Regions from separate parts of the Pseudoalteromonas sp. S1650 genome, predicted to be linked through region 3. Evidence: predicted binding sites of a transcription regulator. Region 3 holds the regulator's gene; each other region holds the start of a gene.
What was found. Region 3 encodes sigma-54, which starts transcription at its own class of promoters, with help from an activator protein. Its sites were predicted from a motif close to GTTGGCACGNNNNTNGNNT; they were not measured.
Positions count from the first base shown of each region.

Region 1: a site for sigma-54 is predicted at 4,930-4,948, ahead of CWB80_RS08085 (DUF3192 domain-containing protein). Genes of this name have one in related genera too.
Region 2: a site for sigma-54 is predicted at 2,995-3,013, ahead of CWB80_RS11855 (EF-hand domain-containing protein). Genes of this name have one in related genera too.

Region 1 covers NZ_PNDF01000023.1:67,848-75,566, reverse strand. Annotated here, with positions in the region: partial or broken gene CWB80_RS08100 (PhoH family protein) at 1-86, shown strand, start outside; gene CWB80_RS08095 (ATP-binding protein) at 148-3,576, shown strand; gene CWB80_RS08090 (GGDEF domain-containing response regulator) at 3,545-4,468, shown strand; gene CWB80_RS08085 (DUF3192 domain-containing protein) at 4,506-4,886, opposite strand; gene CWB80_RS08080 (D-2-hydroxyacid dehydrogenase) at 5,050-5,994, opposite strand; gene zntR (Zn(2+)-responsive transcriptional regulator) at 6,089-6,502, shown strand; gene CWB80_RS08070 (SO_0444 family Cu/Zn efflux transporter) at 6,486-7,715, shown strand.
Region 2 covers NZ_PNDF01000034.1:23,845-31,563, reverse strand. Annotated here, with positions in the region: gene CWB80_RS11870 (sigma 54-interacting transcriptional regulator) at 1-745, opposite strand, end outside; gene CWB80_RS11865 (hypothetical protein) at 748-1,275, opposite strand; gene CWB80_RS11860 (HAMP domain-containing sensor histidine kinase) at 1,277-2,734, opposite strand; gene CWB80_RS11855 (EF-hand domain-containing protein) at 3,047-3,274, shown strand; gene CWB80_RS11850 (PLC family EF-hand domain-containing protein) at 3,284-3,511, shown strand; gene CWB80_RS11845 (EF-hand domain-containing protein) at 3,610-3,843, shown strand; gene CWB80_RS11840 (EF-hand domain-containing protein) at 3,848-4,081, shown strand; gene CWB80_RS11835 (amidohydrolase) at 4,174-5,814, shown strand; gene CWB80_RS11830 (YgjV family protein) at 5,817-6,047, opposite strand; gene CWB80_RS11825 (Crp/Fnr family transcriptional regulator) at 6,316-6,972, shown strand; gene CWB80_RS11820 (phosphoribosyltransferase) at 7,010-7,576, opposite strand.
Region 3 covers NZ_PNDF01000115.1:9,940-17,658, forward strand. Annotated here, with positions in the region: gene CWB80_RS21565 (ATP-binding cassette domain-containing protein) at 1-569, opposite strand, end outside; gene CWB80_RS21570 (calcium/sodium antiporter) at 818-1,786, shown strand; gene CWB80_RS21575 (KpsF/GutQ family sugar-phosphate isomerase) at 1,790-2,761, shown strand; gene kdsC (3-deoxy-manno-octulosonate-8-phosphatase KdsC) at 2,765-3,316, shown strand; gene lptC (LPS export ABC transporter periplasmic protein LptC) at 3,313-3,867, shown strand; gene lptA (lipopolysaccharide transport periplasmic protein LptA) at 3,857-4,378, shown strand; gene lptB (LPS export ABC transporter ATP-binding protein) at 4,375-5,100, shown strand; gene CWB80_RS21600 (RNA polymerase factor sigma-54) at 5,207-6,703, shown strand; gene hpf (ribosome hibernation promoting factor) at 6,730-7,017, shown strand; gene ptsN (PTS IIA-like nitrogen regulatory protein PtsN) at 7,021-7,473, shown strand; gene rapZ (RNase adapter RapZ) at 7,474-7,719, shown strand, end outside.

The sequences.
Region 1 (7,719 bases), on a different contig from region 3:
TTAAAGATTTTCAGGGCAGTGCCACCGTTAACTTAAACGGTGTGGTACGTAGTCGCTTAGCCAGCTTTGCTGAAGAAAATTTATAACTTGCCAGTATTCCTATGCCTCGTTAACCTAGCTTTATCGAGGTAAGGTACTTATAAGCCAGTGAATTTTTTACCGTTAAAGCATTACTATCGCTCTTTAGCAGTGGCACTTATTGTGCCGCTGTTAGTGGCGTTTTTTTTGTGTTTACACCTATATAATTTAAAACTTGAGCGGGCGATAGAAAGCAGGCAAAGCGGGTTTAATAATATATCCGCTCAGCTTAGCCATGCGATGAGTGCCGCAGATGGTCTTATAGACACCATGTTCAAGCTTTACGAGCAGCCACTTTCTTATGATTTTGATCCAAGTTGGGCACGCAATGTGAATCAATATGATCACTATTACTACCAAAGTGTTGGCGATGGAGTGGGGGAGATAGTCGGGCAAGGAAAGTTTGCCTCAACCGCTTATGCAATTAATCAATGGCGGCGAGTTATCGCCCTTGGCCCCTCTTTTAATACTACCCTGTCACTTGTTCAATCTTTAGAGGCGGTTGCTTATGTTAATGAGCAAGGTTTTGTTTATATTAAGCGCCGCAACACAGCAAAAAGTGAATTATTGACCAGTGTGTTAGATAACAAATTTAGGCCTCAATTAGTTAATAGTAATAAGCTTTCCTCAAGCTCTGTGTTGACAATTAATGGCCATGCTTATTTTGCAATTGGTAAGCAGCGAGCAGCCAATAGTCGTGATTACATCGTGCTGATTTATGATCTTAAAGCAATTTCTAGCTGGTTAAAGAAAATAGCGCCTAACTATGGTGAGTATATTTTTATCAACCAAGATAACCAAGTTATTGCCAGCTCAAAAACAGCGCTTAACACTGCCATCAGTGCCAGCGAACATTGGCCGAATGTTGCTGTCGATATGCGAAAGAATAACCACAGCCATTTAGTGCAAGAAGCAACAAATTTACCCATTTACACTCGTTTCTATGAATCAAAGCAGGCCCTGAGTGAACCTATTGGTTACGACATCTTTTTAGAATTCGCGTTTTTGAGTGTGTTTTTAGTGATGATGTTCAGCGCTGTTTTTTGGCTGAGTCAACGTATTTTTGTAAAACCAATGACGCACTTAATGAATTACCTTGAGCAGCATGATGAAGGTAAACAAGCGTTAGTTCATTATCGTATTCCTGTCGATTGGCAGCCTTGGTTCAGCCGTGTAAAACGAGTGTTTAGCCGCAATGAAGAGCTCGTCCAATCATTACAAGAGGCGAATAAAGCGCTTGATTCTCAGGTACAGGTAAAGTCAAAACAATTGCGTCGTAGTATTGATGCGAAAGAACGTCACTTAGCGTTATTAAATACCATGCTCAATAACGTGCCGGATCTTATTTATTTTAAGAATATTGATGGCTCGTTTTTAGGCTGTAATAAAGCGTATGAAGGCTATATTGGTTTGCCACAAGAGAAGTTAGTAGGCCAGCAATTATGTGATATTAGTGATGATAACGGCGAGTTAAATGAACTTGAGAAGCAGGTTTTAAGAGACAAAAAAACGTATCAAACTCGTCTTTCAAATTATGAGAAAACTTACCTTTTTAGCATTGTGCCATTTTACAACGAGCACCAGCAATTTCTTGGTACCATGGCGATTGGTCGTGATATTACCGAGCAGTATAATGCACTGAATGCACTACAAAGCTCCGAAGCGAAATTGCGCAGTGCAATGGAGTACGCAGCGAATGGGGTGCTTCTGGTATCACTTGAAGATCAAGTGCTGCAAGCAAATAAAGCGGCACGAAAAATCTTTGCAATTGAAAACGTTAATGGCCTCGAGTTGACAAACTTATTTGCTGAGCAGTCTTATCAGACGTTGAAAAATACTCTGACAGAGCTGCTGCATGAGAAGAAAAAAGTTTATCACTTTAGTCTTGAGCAGCAAGAACAGCAGCGCTGGCTGCAAATTAGTGTGTCCCTAGTTTGGAATGCCGAGCAAACACCAGATTATTATGTTGTTCATGTACAGGATGTGACGGATTTAGTGCAAGCAAAAGATGATGCAGAGCGGGCAACGCTCGCTAAAAGCCGCTTTATTGCTAATCTAAGTCATGAAATACGCACACCACTCAATGCAGTACTAGGCTTAATTGATGTTATTGCATTGCAAGGGCTAACTGAGCATCAGCGCACTCATGCAGAGCAGGCAAAAACAGCAGCTAATAGTTTACTGACGCTTTTAAATCGAATGCTTGATTTTGCACGTGCCGAAAGTGCTCAACTGGAAATGAATAAAGCGCCTATGAGTTTATCTGATCTAATTGATTTTAGTCGAGGCGTGATCACTCCCTTATGCACAAATAAAGGCATTGATTTTATCATTTACCGTGACGAGAACATCAACGAATTCTTAATTGGCGACCAAATTTGTTTGCAGCAAGTATTAGCCAATTTATTGACAAATGCAGCCAAGTTTACTGAACAAGGCACAATAACTCTGTGTTTAGAGCTGATTGAAGAGTCTTTAGAGCAGCAACTAATTTGTTTTACAGTTAAAGATACAGGTATAGGTATAAATAAGGCTGATCAAGGGCGGTTATTTGATGCTTTTACGCAAGGAGATGAGTCTTTAACACGCTCTCATCAGGGGGTCGGTTTAGGTTTAGCGATTGTTAAATATGAAGTCGCTTTAATGGGCGGAGAGATAAAACTTGATAGTGAAAAAGGCAAAGGCAGCAAATTTAGTTTTTGCTTACAGCTAGATAAAGCATCAGGACCTACAAAAAGAGAATTAGTTTGTTTGCCTTCGAGTACAGACTTATCTGGACTTTTAGTACTTGCAGTTGATGATAATCCGCTTAATTTGAGCATCATTAAGAGTATTTTGGAGCAAATAGATATTACTGTCATTTGTGCTCTAAATGGTAAAAAAGGTATAGAAATTGCTAAAGAGATCAAACCTGACGTAATTTTTATGGATATTCAAATGCCTGTGATGGATGGTTGCCAAGCGACGCGAATTATTCGTCAATTATACACCAAAGAGCAAATGCCGATATACGCGCTTACCGCTCATAGTGAGGCTGCAGATATTGAGCATTCAATTGCGGCAGGAATGAATAAACACCTAACTAAACCTATTGTTGCGAGTAAATTGTTTTTAGCAATGAGTGAGCTTAAAAACTCAAAAGAAGCTTTTTTTGATAAGGTTTTTATCTTATCTCAGTTTGGAAATGATAATAAGTTAGTATTAACTATGTTGTCGAAGTTTGCGACTATGGCAGCAGAGCAGTTAATACAAATTTCTACATTAAAGACTACCGACGAGTTGATCCGCGTGGTGCATAATGTGAAAGGATCGGCTGGTAACCTTGGGTTTAAACGATTGTCAGCGTGCGCTCAGCATTGCGAGGCTACACTAAAAGCTAAAGGTGAACTTTCCGAACAATTAATTGATGAGTTGCAATGCCTAATAAAACAGGTTATTGCCTTTATCATCGAACAAGGATCTACTGATGTTGAAAAGAGCCAAGGTACTGATTGTTGATGACGATCCGTTAAACCGCTTGGTATTAGAAAAAACATTACAGCAAGACTATGATGTTTTTTGTGTTGAGAGTGGCGAAAAAGCACTGACGTTTCTAAAAACACAAAGTGTGGATCTGTTGATCTTGGATATTGTAATGCCAGGAATCGACGGCTATGAAGTACTCAACAAATTAAAAGAAAACGCAACGACAAGCATGCTACCGGTAATCTTTATCTCGGCAAATACTAGCCATGATGATGAAGCTAAAGGGTTAGAATTAGGGGCGATGGATTACATCACCAAACCTTTTAGTGCAGCGATCGTTCGTGCACGTGTGCGCAATCAATTAATGATCAAACAAAAAAATGACTTGCTTGAAATGCTCGCCTCAATTGATGGCCTAACAGAGATCCCAAACCGACGTTATTTAGATGAAAACTTAGCGCGAGAGTGGCGTCGTTGTCGTCGTGATCAAACACCATTATCAGTATTATTAATGGATGTTGATCACTTTAAACGTTACAACGATTGTTATGGTCACCGAGCAGGCGATGATTGTTTAAAACAAATTGCTCATGCCTTAGTTGGAGCATGTGAGCGAGGTAGTGACTTTGTTGCTCGTTATGGCGGTGAAGAGTTTGCAGCAGTACTTCCAAATACCTCTGCAAAAGAAGCTATGTCGTTTGCAAACAAATTACGTAATGCCGTTAATGAGTTAAATATTCCGCATAAAGCGTCACTAAATGCCGACCATGTCACAATTAGTATTGGTATTGCGACCACGGAAAATGGCCAGGTGTATGCAGAGCAAACATTACTTGAAGAAGCTGATTTAGGTCTTTATCAGGCAAAAGATGCTGGGCGTGATCAGATAGTATCGAGAATGATAGCTATGAGTGAACATAAGTAGGCAATAGCTGCCTACTTACAGAATTTAAATATGCAAGCTAGCCATTGCTAAGTGATTTATAAATCGTATCACCCACACCGATTAACTTATCATTTTTAAAAACCAGTGGTGTACATTCGTCTTTAGTCATCTTGCCATCAGAATGAATACTATGGGTTGCATAGAATAATACTTGGTACACATCATCACCCTGCTTTAATAACTCGGTAAAGTTAGGAGTATTTAGTTTGTTTAATACAGTTTGATAGCTGGTATCTAATGCAAGATTAGAGATCACTTCACGGTTATTTTTATGCTGCTTTTGCCAGCTAGATGAGCTACCAGCCCAATGTGTGTCTGCTTCACCGTCAGAAACAGCAATGACACAACCAGTTAAAAATGGTGCAGTTAGCGCGGCAATTAGAAGTGCTTTTTTCATGTTCTTTTATCCCGTAGAAATTGTTTTATAGTTGTTCACTTAATTGCAAACTACTTGCCAAACTTTTAAATCATAACTAAATCAATTATTTATGCTGTTTTTAGTTAAAAGGCTAAGTTATAAATTACTAACTACTTAGCTCTATTGACTAATAAATTGCGATTTAGACCAACCTGTTACGCATCTCGCCTTGATTAAATGCTTGGATATTCAAAGCAATTTCGTTAACTAAACGCACGATAGATTCTTGGCTGGCCCAAGCAATATGCGGAGTAAGTAATAAGTTTGCGCCTTTATACTGTGCCAGCGGATTTGATTGCTCTGCAGGTTCTTTACTGAGTACATCAACACCAGCTCCGGCAATAACATTATTAGCTAATGCGTCAGCTAAATCGGCTTCATTGATAATCCCACCACGAGCAGTATTAATAATGATAGCTGACGGTTTCATCATGCTTAATTCTGTCGCGGCGATTTGGTTGCGTGTTTCATCAGTAAGCGGGCAGTGAACACTAATAATATCCGCTATGGTTAGGGCATCATTAAAACTAACACGACCTTCACGAGGTGCATGGCCTTTTCGTTCACTGATGATGACATTAGCACCAAAAGCACGCGCTACATCGGCAACGGCTTTACCTAGTGAACCGTAACCAATAATTGCCAATGTTTTGCCGGCAATTTCTTTAAAGCTGTAATCTAAACGGCAAAACATAGGACTTTGCTGCCATAAGCCTTGCTGGCAATCATTAATATATCTGTGAGTATTGCCCAGTAAGTTAGTGATGAGAGTAAAGGTGTGCTGCACCACGCTCGGTGTTGAATAGCCCGCGACATTGGTCACCGCAATGCTATGCTCTTTGGCTGCTATTAAATCAATGTTGTTAGTCCCAGTCGCTGCAACACATATTAATTTTAAATTAGGTAATTTGCTCATGGCGTGCTGATCAATCACCACTTTATTACTGATAACGATATCGGCATCTTGGCAGCGCTCAACAACCTGTTCTTTAGCAGTTAAATCGTAACAAGTAAGTTTTCCTAATTGCGCTAAAGCATCTAACGATGTGTTGGCTAATGTTGCTGCATCAAGGACAGTAATATTCATGTGCTTTCCTTTTTTAATTTATTGCTTGACCTTGGGGTGTACTCCAAGGTTTATAGTGAGCATAATAAATAAACGCTTCACAATGGAGACGGTGATGAAAATAGGTGAGTTTGCCCGTCAGTTGGGTGTCTCAACAGATACGCTAAGGTACTACGAAAAGCATGGTTTGTTAACGCCAAGTTCGCGTTCAGATGTGGGATATCGTTTTTATTCTGAGAATGACCAGAAACAAATGACGTTTATTCTCAGAGCAAAGAATGTTGGCTTTAGTTTGGCTGAGATCAAAGAGTTGCTGCAAATTAAGTTTCATAAAGATCAGCATTCTTGTCATGAAGTTAAAGAAATGACGTTACAAAAACGTGACCTCGTTGCACAAAGAATTGCAGAGCTTACTCGCTTTTATGACTCACTTTCATTGTTGGCAGATAAATGTTGTGGCGGTGAAGAGCCTGCTGAAAACTGCTCAATACTAACGACGCTGGAGGATATCGATGGACTTACTCAATAATTTTTGGCATCTGTTTTTACTCTCAGCACCTTGGTTAATGCTGGGCTTATTCATAGCAGGTCTTCTCAATGTATATTTGCCTGCTAACTTTCTTAACCGGCATTTAGGCAAAGAAGGGTTGTGGACCACAGTTAAAGCAGCCTTTATAGGTGCTCCAATGCCCTTGTGCTCATGTGGTGTGATCCCAGCAGCCATTGGTTTAAGAAGAGCGGGGGCATCGAAAAGTGCCACCACCGCATTTTTAGTTTCAACCCCTGAAACTGGGGTCGATTCGGTTTCGGTATCTTATGTGTTGCTAGGCCCATTTATGGCGATAATACGTCCTATTGCCGCCGTGTGCAGCGCCATTGTGGCCGGCGTCTTAGTGGGGAAAGACAGTGAACTCCAACAAGTACAAAGTACAGAATCAGATAAAGAAAGTACTAAAGCAGACTCTTGTTGTAGTAGTAAACAGCCAAAGCCTGTGACCACAACGAGCTGTTGCAGTAAAGAGGCGCCAGCAAAGCCCGCACAAAGTTGTTGTAGTAGCAAGGAATCGCAACCAATACAGGGGCAGCAACAAAGTTGCTCAACAGAAAAAGCAGCGCCTATACAGAAAAGCTGTTGTAGCAGTGAGCAGCCAACCAAAGCCGTTGAAAGTCGTTTTAGCAAACTGAAACGCGCGGTGAGCTTTAGTTGCAATAAGCTGCTTGAAGACACCATGATTTGGCTAATGATCGGTTTATTCTTTGCAGCGCTTGTGCAAACTTATGTACCAGAATCTTTTTTAAGCCAGTGGGGGAATGGCATCCTTGCTATGCTGGTGGTTATTTTAATCAGTATTCCTATGTATATTTGTGCAACTGCATCGACACCTATAGCGGCAGGTTTATTACTCAGTGGTGTATCTCCGGGGGCGGTGCTTGTGTTTATGTTGGCAGGGCCGGCAACCAATATCGCAACGCTTGGTGTCGTTGGTAAAGAGCTTGGCAAGCGAGCGGTATTTGCCTACCTAATAGGTGTGATTGGCACGGCACTGGCTTTTGGCTTTTTAACCGATTATTTAGTGGCGCAATATGGTTTTGTGGTAGCGCCGATGATGGGTGAAGAGCACGAGGTTCTACCTCATTGGTTAAGCCTTGCTGCAGGTATTGTGTTGGCAATTTTAATACTCAGATTGCTGTTAAAAATGGTATTAAAAAAATCCTCGCAAACTGGTAAGAGCATTGCTTAATTAT
Region 2 (7,719 bases), on a different contig from region 3:
TTACTTGTAAATTTAGCGGCATATCACCTATTTCGTCCAGAAAAAGGGTCCCACCTTGAGCTTGTTGAAACAAACCTTGATGGTCTTTTACTGCGCCTGTAAACGCGCCTTTTTTATGCCCAAATAATTCAGACTCTAAAAGCTCCCCCGGCACAGCGCCACAGTTAATTGCTACAAATGGCCCGTCACTAACATGGCTATGTTGATGTATTGCTTGTGCAAGCAACTCTTTACCTGTGCCGCTAGCACCGGAGATCAACACATTCACTTGCGTTGGACCAAGCAATTTAACTTGCTCAAGTAAATGCAGCATCGCGCCGCTACGGGTGACAATATTTGTTTGTGTCGGTGTTTCATCACCGTGTACACCATGGATCTCAATAGCTTTAGCAAGGCTGTCGAACAGCTCATCTTTATCAACCGGTTTGGTAATAAATGCAAAAATACCTTGCTTCGTCGCTTCCACTGCATCAGGTATCGAACCATGTGCTGTCATCATAATCACCGGCATTGAAGGGTAACGACTTTGTAACTGGCGATGTAGAGCCATGCCGTCCATTTCATCCATTCTTAAGTCAGTGATCACCGCATCATAGGTTTGGTTTTTTAGTGTTTGTAATGCCTCAATGCCACTTTCGACTGTGTTTACCAAATAGCCTTTAGACTCAATTCTAATCGCTAGTAACTTTAATAAACTCGCATCGTCATCTACTAATAAAACCCGTGGTTTTGTTACTTCATTCATGGTTACTGCTCCTTGGTCTCTTCACGTAGCAGAAGTTGTTGTTCGATAGTCGCAAGCGACGATAAGGTTTTTTCCATTTCATCACTCAGTGCTTGCTTAGCTTGTTTTGCCGCTAAATTCTGTTGTAAATATTGCTTTTGTAACCATAGATACTGCTTAATATCATCTGGCCAATAAAAAGCATGGTCACTTTTTTCAAGCTGACTAAGAGCTTTTTCTGGCTCTGAAGCACCGAGTAAACAAATCGACTCAAACAGACGCTTTAGCTCATTTTCGCCAACATAATTTGCTTTATCAGAGCTTGCTTTAAAGCCACCGCACTTGGCAGCATGCCAAGCAATGACTGTACTTACAGGCGGGTATAACGGCTCACTTTTCGGCCGAGGCTTTGGATTAGGTTGCCCTTGAGATTTCACATCTGCTGTCGGCTCTATTTGCTCTGCCTCAACATGCTTTTGCGTGATCGTGCACCCTGTTATAAAAAGTGTGCCTATAACAAGCATAAAACTGGCTTTATTCGCTAAGCCCATATCAGTTAACTCCTTGGGTTAATTGAATTGGTAAAATGGCTGTAAATACACATCCTTGCGGCTCATTATCAGTAATAGAGAGCTTACCGTTTAATTGTTCAACAGTTTCTTTAACTATGGTTAAACCGAGTCCACTGCCCATTTCAGTATGTTGTTTTGCATTCTTGCCTTGGTAAAAAGCCCCAAACACGGCGGCTTTTTCAGTATCTTCTATGCCTATTCCTAAGTCGCTGACACTCAAAATTAACTGTCCCTGCTTTAAGCTTGCTTTTATTGTCACTGACTCATGTTCTGGCGAAAACTTTAACGCATTTGAGGTAAGCTGAATAAGCACCATTTCAAGTAGCTCAATTGAGATAAACAAAGCTTTATTTGGTAATTCATTCACCCACACAATGGATAAGTCACGCGCTGATAATCGGTGCTCAAAATGACGCTCAATTTTGTTCATCATCAAATTAAAGTTAAGCTCGCTTAGGCTTTGCTTACTGGTGCGAATGGCGTTGTAACTCAATAAGCTTTCAATCATGGCTCTGAGTCGCACCATACTTTGCGTTATTAGCTCAAGAACGGCTTGTTGCTCGCTATTGATAGGACCAACAATTTCATCTGCGAGTAAGTCTGTGCCTTCAACCATCGAAGCTAGGGGCGTTTTTAATTCATGTGTCACATGGCGTAAAAACGTATCTTTTTGCTGCTCAAGCATATGTAACTGCGCTTGAACCCACTCTAATTTATTACCTAATTCAACTAACTCTGACGAGCCGCGAACTTGAATTTTTTGCTGCCAGTGACCTTGTCCAAGTTTATCAATCACATGTGTGAGTTCTCTGAGCCGCCCGCTGATCCGCCAAAGAAAGCCGCCCCCGACCAATAACGTGAGTGGAATTAACGCAACTAACCAATTAATAAATGAAGCTTGAAGCGCTTTTAATTGCTGCTGATTTTTTGTGATGCGCAATTCATTTTGCTCTTTGAGCCAATTTGTTTGCTCACTGATAAGCTTACTAGCGGGTGCAAACAGCTCACCATCTTGCTTTTGTTCTATTAATAAATGCTGATGCGCAAATTGTAATACCTCAGCCAATTGCCGCCACTGCGAGACATAATCAGCGGTTGGGCTTAAGAAAATGAGCTCATCGACACTTTGCAATGACGATTGCCACTTGTTGGCAATCAAGCTATCGAGGGATTCACTTTTAAGCACCCAGTTTTGTCGAGTTGCTCGCTCAAGGCTGTTTAAGTCTTGTTTGAGGTTGTTAAATGCTTTAGTAATCTCGTAATTGTCACCGACGATTTCTTGAGTCACCGCAAGCTGCTTATTGAGCGCATTTAAAAATAAAATCACCACCAAAGATAACGGTAGTAAAGACAGCAAAATGCTACAGACAAACTGGCCAATAAGACTAGGTCGCCAATTGAGTAACTGTTTTATTTTTATCGCTACTTTATTTTGCATATTCACTCTCAACATAATTGCAGATGCTGATTATTAGCGAACAAACTTAGACACTCGCTGAATCCGACCTTAAAAAGTACTGATTTTCCCTCAAAAACCGATACAAAGTTGCCATTTGGCAACAAACTAACTCATTGAAATAAAATAGATAAACTTTTAACACCTGAAAATCGTTGCAAAAAAGACACAACACCCTGTAACTATTTCGTATTCAAAACCACACAAAAACCATAACCACCTGATAATTAATAATTTTTAATATTGGCACTGATTTTGATAAGTACTAAGCAAATTAGTTATTTAGGACACAAAATGAAAGTAACGGCCCCGGTAGCCACCCTGCTTATAAGTCTGTTCTCAGTTCATAGTTACGCACTTGATTTGCAGACAACCTTTAACGAGCTAGATAAAGACAGCAATGGTTTTTTGAGTGAAGCAGAAGCATCTGAAGATGCCTTGTTGCACGGCAACTTTACGCAAATTGATAGTAATCAAAATGGCCAAATTTCATTTTCTGAGTTTCAGTCGTTTATTCAATAGGAGATTGTAATGAAACAACTTTTAGCTGCATTCTCGCTGATGTTTTTAGTTATCAGCGCCACCGTTTTAGCATCACAAATGGATGTTCGATTTGCTCAATTTGATACAAACGCCGATGGCGAGATTTCATTAACTGAAGCAACCAAACACGATAACTTACTTAAGCAATTTGCCGATCTGGATGAAAACGGCGATCAGGTTCTGTCTGAACAAGAGTTTGAAAAATTCAAACCTTAACGGCTTAAAGTGCTTGCCATAATCCCAGAGGGAATGTGTAAACGGATTTAAATTTTGGGAGTTAAATTATGGCAAGCACTTTTATTTAGGAGGCAATTATGAGAATTTTCTGGCTTGCTCCATGCACCTTAATTACTATAAGCTTCAATAGCTTAGCATTGGACGTAAAACAACGCTTTGATCACCTAGATAAAGATAAAAATGGCTTTTTATCTGAGCAGGAACTGTCATCGCAACCGCACTTGCAAAAACGCATAGCGCAGTGGGATACAGATAAAGATCAACAAATCTCGCTCCTTGAGTTTAAACACTATTTAACAAACAAGAGTTAAAGTAATGTCAAAATTAACCTTTGCCAGCCTAGTTTTAAGTTGTGCATTTAGCACAATGAGTTTTGCTGCAGATAGTATTGGTGAAAAATTTAAACAACTTGATCGTAATGACGATGGTTACCTGACTCGCTCAGAGTCTGCGAGAGACCCAGCTCTGTGGTCGCGATTTAAAAATTACGACAGTGATAAAGATAATAAATTATCCCTCAGTGAGTTTAAGATTTATGCGAGCAAATAAAGAGTTATAGTTAATTATTAATCTCTGCTGAGTTGCAGTTTACTGCAACTCTGATACTGTTTTCATAAATCAATAAAAACTATTAGAAGATTATGAAACTCATCATCAGCTTACTCGCAACAGCTTCACTTAGCTGCTTTGCCAACACCACTGTTATTTATAATGTAAATGGCTATACGCCTACCTATAAAGGCGAAACCCAACACTTTTCTGCACTGGTTTTTAAAGACGGTAAAATCGTAAAAACAGGCAATGACTCAATTAAAAATAGCTTCCCTGATGCCACCGCAATTGATGGCAAGCAAGCCACATTGTTACCAGGCTTAGTCGATGCTCATGGCCATGTGATTGGTTTAGGAAATAACCTTTCACAACTTGATGTAAGGAATACGCGCTCGGCAGATGAGGTTGGCAAAATGCTGGCTGAGTTTGCCAAAGATAAACAAAGTTGGATCATTGGTCGCGGTTGGAACCAAGAGCAATGGCCTGGCGGTAAGTTTCCAACTGCAGCTGATTTAGACAAATACGTAAAAGACAAACCTGTGGTACTTTCTCGCGTTGATGGTCATGCTGTGTGGGTTAACTCAAAAGCCATGGAACTTGCAGGTATTATCAAACAAACTTCCTCTCCTGCCGGCGGTGAAATTTTAAAGCTAGATTCTGGCTTACCTTCTGGGGTATTCATTGATAAAGCCGAAACGCTTGTTACCCAACATGTACCAAAAGCAAGCCATGCCAGCATTAATACAGCCTTAGATAATGCAGGTAAACATCTACTAAGTTTGGGTATTACATCAACCCATGATGCCGGTATCGATTATGACACGTGGCAAGTGTACAAGCAGCGCTCTGAGCAAAATACCCTTCCTATAAGAATCGTAGCCATGCTAAGTGCTGCCGATCCTCAATTAGAAACCATGCTCAAAGCGGGTAAATATAAAGACATGAATGACATGCTGTCGATTCGCAGTGTCAAAGTGTATGCGGATGGCGCTTTGGGAAGCCGAGGCGCAGCCCTCATTGAAGAGTACGCTGATCGTAAAAATCATCATGGCTTAATGCTTGAAACTCAAGAAAAGCTTGAGCAGCTATTTAACCTAAGCTTTTCCCATGGCTTTAGTGCAAACACTCATGCAATTGGTGATAAAGCCAATCACGTAGTACTCGATGCCTATGAAAATGTATTTAAAAAAACCGGTGGGATTTTACTTCGTAACCGAATTGAACATGCACAAATTGTGACTCCTGAAGATATTCCTCGTTTTAAAACATTAAAAATTATTCCATCAATGCAGCCTGTTCATGCAACCTCTGATATGCATATGGCAGAGCAGCGCCTGACTGAAAAACAGCTTGAAGGGGCGTATGCTTGGAAGACCTTTTTAGCACAAGGCTCAGTGATTGCAGCGGGTTCTGACTTTCCAGTGGAGCTTGCTAACCCATTTGATGGTTTATATTCGGCCATCACCCGAATGGATCATAATCAATTACCAGAAGGCGGCTGGCGACCACAAGAGCTGCTATCGCGTGATGAAGCTTTGCGTGCATTTACTTTAGGTGGTGCTTATGCTGCACATCAAGAGTTTAAGGTAGGCAGTTTAGAGCAAGGTAAATGGGCTGACTTTATTTTGATTGATAAAGACTATTACAAAGCCCCAATCTCAGAGATCCACGATATAAATGTGACGCAAACTTGGATTGCGGGCGAGCTGAAATATAAAAAAGAGGAATAATATTACTCGGCGTCAGCTTTTTGCTGACGCTTTAATTTAACGATGTGGTAAATATTCACAAACGCCAGTAAGCCATTAGTGAAGGCAACGGGCACGGCTCCTATTGCTAATCCGTAGAAGGTAAATGCAATACACCCTGCTAAGTTAAGCCAACGTAGTTTTACTACATCGCTCATTGTCAAAGAAGCAACCAACAGTGCTGACGCTAAATAGCCTAAATATTCCCAACTCAATTGTTCTCTCCTAGGCTTTAGGTTAGCATTGGAGCTTGTCATTTTTTTTGACGCACTCTGTGCTATTTTGACAATAAAATAAAAAAGCTAACTTACTAAAAACCTTGTAAAGCTTAAGAATAACCTTGGCTTTAAAATCATTACACGGGAAATGAAGGTATCAGTAACGTGAAACACCTTACTAGCAAGTTAGCGTAAATTCTTAGAATCTTAATGCTAACGTCATTAAGATGTAATAAATAGGACAATTGTCCGAAGAGCGGCGTTAATGTTTCAATATCATTTTTCAAGCTACCTTGTTGACCAATTACTGACATTTGCTGGCAGCAGTTTTCAACAAGCTAAAAAAGAGGTGCTGATCCACCAAGATCAACCCTTGTCAAAACTCGTATTAGTGAGAAGCGGCACAGTGTCGTTCAGCTATGACGTGGGTAATGGCCGACGCCTTCTTTTAGGCCAGCTTGATTGTAACAACACACTGATAGGTGAAATTGAAGCTCTGAATAACTATCCGTGTATTTATACAGTTACGTGCTTTAGCGATGTAAGCTATAACCTAATAGAGCTCAAGCATTGGCGCGCACTACTGTTAGAAAAGCCAGAGTTAAGCCTGTACACAGCGCAAACAATTGCCGCAAAATTCCAAGAAAACCAAAAAATAAACTTAGATAAGCTGCTATTACCACTTAGCTACAACATAGCTAAAGATTGCTTATTAAGAGCTGAAAACAGCAACCCAACGTTACTGCGTGCCTACCCTACCGTAAATGCTGAAGCTGAGCGCTTTGCTACCACCGAAAGAGCATATAGACGCGTCGTTACAGAGTTAGTTGAAAAAGGCTTAGTGCAAAGAAGTAATCAAGGTTTACAAGTAGTAGATATCGACAAGCTTAGTGATTACGTCGATAGTTTTGCGCAGTTATAAGTGTAGGACACACTCATAACTGCAAGGGTATTCAAACTTACTTTTCTACAAGTAAATCATGAATATTAGCTAAATCTGACTTACCTTCGATAATTTCGTCTGGCGTTAGGCCTGAAAGCTCATGAGGGAACACAAGCCACTCTTCAGACTCATGAATGAAGTAATCTGGCACCATGTCTACTTTTGAGTTCTTCGGCTTGTAGTATGGGCAAGCAACGCGAATATCACGTGGTAGGTTTAAACGCATTAACTCTGAAAGCTTTTCTTTTAATGCAAAAATACTGCGGCCAGAATCGAACACATCATCAACGATTAGTAATGAGTTATCTGCATTGGCATTTTCGATGATGTAATGCAAACCGTGAACTTTAATCTCTTTAGATTGCTGGTTAATACCGTAATACGAAGAAGTACGCACTGCGATATGGTCAGTTTCTATACCTTTGTAATCGTAATATTCTTGAACTGCGATACCAATTGGAGCACCACCACGCCAAATACCAATGATGAAATCAGGACGGAAACCATCTTCATAAACTTGTGCCGCAACACGAAATGAATCTTCAAGAAGCTGCTGCGCAGTGATATAGCACTTATCTGACATAAATAGAGACCCCAGTGTGAAATGATCATTCTAGTGTAGCTAATTTAATAAAAACTAACCACAGGATGAGAAAATGTGGGGCGGGATTTTATACTAATTTACTCAAAAAAGCTTGTATCAGTTTGTAAAATTCCCCTTTAGAT
Region 3 (7,719 bases):
GACTTAATAAGTTTAACAAGCACACCCATGGAAATAGGATCTTGACCAGCAAAAGGCTCATCATACATGATAAGTTCTGGATCAAGGGCAATTGAACGCGCTAAAGCAGCACGACGAGCCATACCACCCGAAAGCTCAGACGGCATTAAATCTTGTGCACCACGCAGGCCAACAGCTTGTAATTTCATTAAAACAACAAGGCGGATTAAATCTTCGCTAAGCTGAGTATGTTCGCGCAAAGGAAAGGCGATATTGTCAAACACTGACATATCGGTAAATAAAGCGCCGCTTTGAAACAGCATGCTCATTTTGGTACGGGCGGCGTATAGTTCCTTGCGAGTCATGCTAGGAATGCTTTTGCCTTCAAATAAAATGTCACCAGAGTCAGGCTTCAGCTGACCGCCAATTAAGCGTAACATGGTGGTTTTACCAATGCCGCTCGGTCCCATGATAGCGGTAATCTTGCCTTTCGGAATGTTAAAACTCATATTTTTATATATGATTCTATCGCCCCGTGAAAAGGTTACATCCTTGATTTCTACTATTGATTGCGACAAGTCGCTCTCCATAACGTTTTTCACTAGTTTTGCCATTTTAAGGGTTTTTTAGTCAAGATGGAAAAAACAAATCGTAAAATTTTGTAATATTTTCTATCAATAAATTCTAAAGCTAGCTGTAAAGAGCTTAACGACACCTGAAATTTAGTTTCCTTACCAAGCACGCTTTATGCTTGCCAGCCCATTCTTTTACTTATACTTTCAGGCTCGCTTTTGTTACTATTTGCAGTCATCTGTATAAGTAATGTTGGCGTATCACAATGGTGACTTCTTTTGTCATTTTAATTATTGGCTTTGCTGCACTCGTCTGGAGTGCTGATCGGTTTGTTTATGGGGCGGCTGCACTGGCAAAAAATATGGGGATCCCCACCCTAATCATTGGTTTAACCGTTGTTGCTATGGGCTCATCAGCCCCTGAAATGATGGTATCTGCATCAGCGGCACTTGCCGGTAAAACAGATACTGCGGTAGGTAATGCGGTCGGCTCTAACATTACTAACATCTTACTTGTACTTGGTGTCACAGCTTTACTGCGCCCTCTTTCAGTATCTTCAATGACACTCAAACGCGAAATGCCGCTGGTACTGTTAATCTCAGTAGCCGCTTGGTATGTGTTCTCAGATAACTATTTTTCGTTCGCTGAAGGCATTGCATTGATGATTGCCTTTGCGGTGTTCATTGGTGGCTTAGTTATTGTGTCTCTGCGTGCTAAAAACCAAGATGACCCATTTGTCAGCGAAGCGTGTGAAGACGTTCCGAACGATGTCAGTACCAAATCAGCCATATTCTGGTTAATCATCGGTATGGTTTTATTACCAGTCAGTTCACACTTTTTAGTTGAATCAGCCGTTGATATCGCAAAATATTTTGGTCTATCTGACCTTGTTATCGGCTTAACCATAATTGCTATTGGTACCAGCTTACCAGAGCTAGCGGCTTGTATTGCAGGGGTTTTAAAAAACGAAGACGACTTAGCACTTGGTAATATCGTTGGCTCAAATATTTTCAATTTACTCGCCGTATTACCTCTTGCGGGTATTATCAACCCTTCAATTATTGACCCTTCTGCGGCAAACCGCGATGCACTTATCATGATTGCAGCAACCGTTGTATTGATTGCCATGTCATTGAACTTTAAAGGTGCTCGTCGTATCAATAGAGTAGAAGGTGGCTTACTGTTAGTCGCATTTATTGCATATCAGGGCTATATTTTCAGCCAAGTAGGATAATTAATGACACAACCTAGCTTTATCGCGCAGGGTAAGCGCGTACTCGAAATTGAAGCACAAGCTTTACAAGAAATTGAGCAATATATAAATCAAGATTTCGATAATGCTTGCCAATTAATGTTCCAATGTACAGGTCGTATTATTGTGATTGGTATGGGCAAGTCTGGCCATGTAGGTAATAAAATTGCTGCAACCCTTGCAAGTACTGGCACTCCGGCATTTTTTGTTCATCCTGGCGAAGCTAGCCACGGTGATTTAGGCATGATCACCCGCGACGATGTGGTGATGTGTATTTCAAATTCAGGTGAGACCAGCGAAGTACTCAGTATTATCCCTGTTATTAAGCGCATTGGCGCAAAAATGATTTCATTAACAGGCAACCCAGACTCAACAATGGCAAAACTGTCTGATGTTCATGTGTGCATCAAAGTTAGCCAAGAAGCGTGTCCGTTAGGCCTTGCCCCAACGGCAAGCACCACTGCAACCTTGGTTATGGGCGATGCAATGGCGGTTGCGCTACTAGAAACCCGAGGTTTTACTGCCGACGATTTTGCACTTTCGCACCCTGGTGGCAGCTTAGGTAAACGTTTATTACTTACATTAGATGATGTGATGCACGCAGGCGACGCAACGCCAATCGTTAGCGAAACCCAAAGCATCAAAGATGCATTGATTGAAATGTCAGCCAAGGGCCTTGGTATGACCGCAGTGATTGGTGCAGATGAAAAGTTAGCCGGGTTATTCACTGATGGTGACTTACGCCGTATTTTAGAACAGCGCATCGATATCCATAACACGGCAATTAGCCAAGTGATGACCCGTTCATGCACAACGGCTCGCCCTGACATGCTTGCGGCTGAAGCTTTAAATATTATGGAGCATAAACGTATTAATGGTTTAATTGTGGTGGATCAAAGCAACACACCAATTGGTGCCCTTAATATGCAAGACTTATTAAAAGCAGGAGTTCTCTAAGCAATGACATTCGCCGAACTATACCAGCCCCTGAGCCCTGATGTGAGTCAGCGTGCTCAAAAAATAAAACTATTAATCTGTGATATTGATGGTGTTTTTTCTGATGGTCGAATTTATTTGGGTAATAATGGCGAAGAGCTTAAAGCATTCAATACTAAAGATGGTTTTGGTATTAAAGCACTCATTAATAGTGGCTTTGAAGTGGCAGTGATTACTGGCCGCCATTCACAAATAGTTCAGCAGCGAATGACTAGCCTAACAGTTCAGCACATTTATCAGGGACAAGAAGATAAGCTGATTGCTTATCAAGAGTTAAAGGATAAACTGGGGCTGACAGATGAACAGATTGCCTATATTGGTGATGATGGTCCAGACTTACCAGTTATGGAAAAAGTTGGCTTTGCTGTCGCAGTAAACGATGCACACCCGCTCATCAAGAAGCTGGCTCATTACACCACATTATTACCGGGTGGCTTTGGAGCCGTGCGTGAATTAACTGATTTACTGATGTTAGAAAACGGCAAGCCGTTAACTAGCGATGGAACCAGCGCATGAATATAGCCCGTATTTTACTGAGTATTGTTTTTGTCTGTTGCATGGTGTGGTTATGGTACCCGTACTTTAACCAGTCAACTGATACAATAACTAGTGAAGACGAGATCATCGCAACGCCTGATTACACTGCCGTTGCTCTAAAGCAAACAGCTTATGACGAGCAAGGTAAAATTAGTCATAAAGTGGCAGCTGCAAAAATGGAGTTGTATCAACAATTAGGGTTTACCTTTTTTGAACAACCTATTTTTACTATTTATAGCGATCAGCAAGTTTGGCAAGTAAGAGCCAAAGAAGCTACTTTATACGAAAATGATCAGCTGATTTTTGAAGGGGATGTAGTTGCTAAAAACTTAACCCATAACGGTATGATCGAAGACATAAAAGCAGAAAATATTAATGTCGACATTGATAAAATGACGATGTTTTCAAAGCAACCTGTAACACTAACAGGACCGAATTTAAAAATTACCGGTAAAGGCTTAAAAGCCGATTTAAAAGCCGAAATTGTTGAGTTAACTAACCATACACGAACCATATACTATGACCAATAAACTGAAGAAATTACTCCTGATCCCAAGCTTATTGATTGCCTTTTCGGGCGCAGCTGCCGAGCAAACAGGCGCTCAAATTAGCATTAGCTCAGATCGCCAAGTCGGTAAACTAAAAGATGGCGTTGGCATATTTGAAGGTAACGTAGAGATCGTGCATGGTGATCGTCGCATTACAGCAGAGCGACTTGAGGCACATGGCGGTGACACCGAAGGTACAGTCGAATTAATTATCGCTACAGGCAAACCAGCTTACTTCGAAGAAAAGCAAGCTGATGGTACCGTGATGAGCGCCAGCGCCGAAGAAGTTCGTTATGATGTTGCGAAACGCTTCTTAACACTCAATGGCGAAGCTGAAGTCACTCAAGCGGGTCAAAAAGTAACGGCAAAAAGCATTACCTATGATATGGCTCAACAGCTGATCAGCGCAGAAAAAGACGAAAACTCAACAGATCGTGTACACACTATTTTAGTGCCTGTAGAAAATAAAAAAGACGATAAAGGCCAACCATGAGCACATTAAAAGCAGAGCTTTTAGCTAAAAGCTACAAAGGCCGCCAAGTGGTTAAAAATGTCGGTCTTGAAGTTGAAGCGGGCAGTATTGTTGGCTTGTTAGGGCCAAATGGTGCAGGTAAAACAACGACCTTCTATATGATTGTAGGCCTCGTACCAAGCGACAAAGGAAAAATAAGCATCGATGATAACGATATCACGCTTTTGCCAATGCACAGCCGTGCGCGCTTAGGTATTGGTTATCTACCACAAGAGTCGTCTATTTTTCGAAAATTAACAGTTTACCAAAACTTGATGGCCATATTAGAGACCCGCAAAGATCTTAACAAAACAACGCGCGAAGAGACGCTTAACAACTTATTAGATGAATTTAGCATTCAACATATTCGCGATAGCCAAGGTATGGCACTGTCAGGTGGTGAACGACGCCGCGTTGAAATTGCACGTGCATTAGCCGCTAATCCTAAATTTATCCTTTTAGATGAGCCTTTTGCTGGTGTTGATCCTATTTCGGTGTTAGATATAAAGAAAATTATTGAGCACCTAAAAAATCGTGGTATTGGTGTACTTATTACTGACCATAATGTTCGAGAAACCCTTGATGTTTGTGAAAAAGCCTACATTGTTTCTCATGGGGAGCTAATTGCATCAGGGACACCTGAGCACGTATTAGCTGACCAAACTGTACGTGATGTTTATCTAGGCGAGCAATTCAGGCTGTAACCATTACGCCACCGACTAGAGCATCTGCTAGACTTATACAATGACAATAAATCGATAACAGTGTCTTCACCGTTACCGATAACTTAAAAAGGATTGTTAGGGATACATGAGGCAATCATTACAGCTGCGCATGGGCCAGCAACTTACAATGACTCCACAACTGCAACAAGCCATTCGCTTGTTGCAGCTCAGTACATTGGATCTCCAGCAAGAAATTCAAGAAGCGCTTGATAGTAATCCTCTGCTTGAAGTGGAAGAAGCGGATTACAACGAAGAAAGCATCGGTAAGAATGAGCAAAAAGCGGAGTCTGACGATGTACAAGTCAGCGCGTCTGCCGACGAAGCACCTAGCGAATTCGAGCAAGAAAGCAGTGATGCTCTGAGTAAGGATACGGTTAGCGATGACTTAGCTATGGATGTTACGTGGGATGAGTACATGAGTGCCGCCCCATCAACATCGTCTGGGCCAATGCCTGAAGACGAGTCTATTTACCAAGGTGCTTCAACAGAAACACTGCAAGAATATTTAATGTGGCAACTACAGCTCACACCATTTAGTCCTACCGATGAAGCGATTGCCGTTGCCATCGTTGAAGCTATCGATGACTCAGGTATTTTAACGGTTAGCTGCGAAGATATTGTCGAAAGCTTTAATCAAAATAATGATGAAGAAGAAATCGAACTCGATGAAGTTGAAGCTGTCTTAAAAAGAATACAGTTATTCGATCCAGTTGGTATCGGCGCGCGAAGTTTACAAGAGTGCCTGTGTATACAACTTCGTCAATTCGATGCCAATACGCCATATTTAGCTGAAACTAAAATGGTTTTATCTGAGCATATCGAATTATTAGCAAGTCGCGACTATCGCACTTTAATGAAAAAGACTAAGCTTAAAGAAAACGAGCTTAAAGAAGTGATGACGCTCATTCACAGCTTAAATCCTAAGCCTGCGGATAGCATAGTACGCGAAGAATCTGAGTACGTCATACCCGATGTATCAGTGAAAAAAGTGAAAGGCCGCTGGGTAGTCGAGTTAAACCCAGATTGTATGCCAAAAATTAGAGTGAATAGCCAATATGCAGCGATGTCTCGCTCTGTTAAATCAAGTAGCGACAGCCAATTTATTCGTTCTCACTTACAAGAAGCAAAGTGGTTTATTAAGAGCTTAGAGAGCCGTAACGATACTTTACTAAAAGTGACCAACTGTATCGTGCAACAACAGCAAGCTTTCTTTGAACATGGCCCAGAAGCAATGAAGCCAATGGTGCTAAACGATGTCGCTGAAATGGTCGAAATGCATGAATCGACGATTTCTCGGGTTACAACACAAAAATATATGCATACCCCAAGGGGAATTTTTGAGTTGAAATATTTCTTCTCAAGCCATGTCAGCACCGAAAATGGTGGTGAGTGTTCTTCTACAGCAATTCGCGCTTTAATCAAGAAGTTAGTTGCTGCAGAAAACTCGGTTAAACCATTGAGTGATAGCAAAATTGCAGATATATTGGCTGAGCAAGGAATTAAAGTAGCTAGACGTACAATTGCAAAATATCGTGAGTCTCTAGCAATACCTCCGTCTAATCAGCGTAAAAGTCTGATTTAGACGTTTTACATAGAAGGAAAATGCTTATGCAACTAAATTTAACTGGTCGTCACGTAGAAGTCACTGATTCATTAAGAGACTATGTAAACACTAAGTTCGCAAAACTAGAAAGGCATTTTGATCATATTAATAATGTTCATGTCATTTTAGATGTAGAAAAATTAAGCCAAAAAGCAGAAGCAACTTTACATGTAAACGGAGGCGAGTTGTTCGCTTCTACAGAACATCAAGATATGTACGCAGCAATTGACTCATTGATCGATAAACTTGATCGCCAAGTCATTAAGCATAAAGAGAAATTAGCTCGACATTAAATTATGAAACTTAGTTCACTTACTAATCAGGACTGCAGCAAAGCTGCGGTCCTTTTTAATAGCAAAAAAAGAATTCTTGAGTATATTAGCGAGTTAGCTCACCAGCAGTTTCCTCATTTATCTCAACAAGATATCCTAGATGCTTTTCTGAACAGGGAAAAGTTAGGTAGTACAGGTATCGGCCGAGGAATAGCTATTCCCCACGGTCGAATGAGTGGTGCTGATGAACCTCATGCATTTATTATTGTCAGTGAATCTCCCATCAATTTTGATGCGATAGACAATCGTCCCGTTGATATTTTTGTGGCACTCATCGTACCAGATGGCGATTGCCAGTTGCACTTGAAGACCTTGTCAACAATTGCTGATAGACTTAAAGATAAAGATTTTTGTAAACAGTTGCGAAGTGCTACAAGCGATCAGCAACTATTTCAAGTAATTGCATCAGAGGCATAAATGGAATTAATAATTATCAGCGGTCGCTCAGGCTCGGGGAAATCGGTCGCTTTACGAGTTCTTGAAGACTTAGGCTACTACTGTGTTGATAATATTCCTGTCAACCTACTGCCTTCGCTCGTGCGAAGTGTTTCTGATAATTATGACAAAATTGCCGTCAGTATCGACGTACGTAACTTACCGAAAGAGCAGCAAGAGTTTAATGATATTCTTGAGTACCTGCCAGGTTTTGCAAACCCAACACTA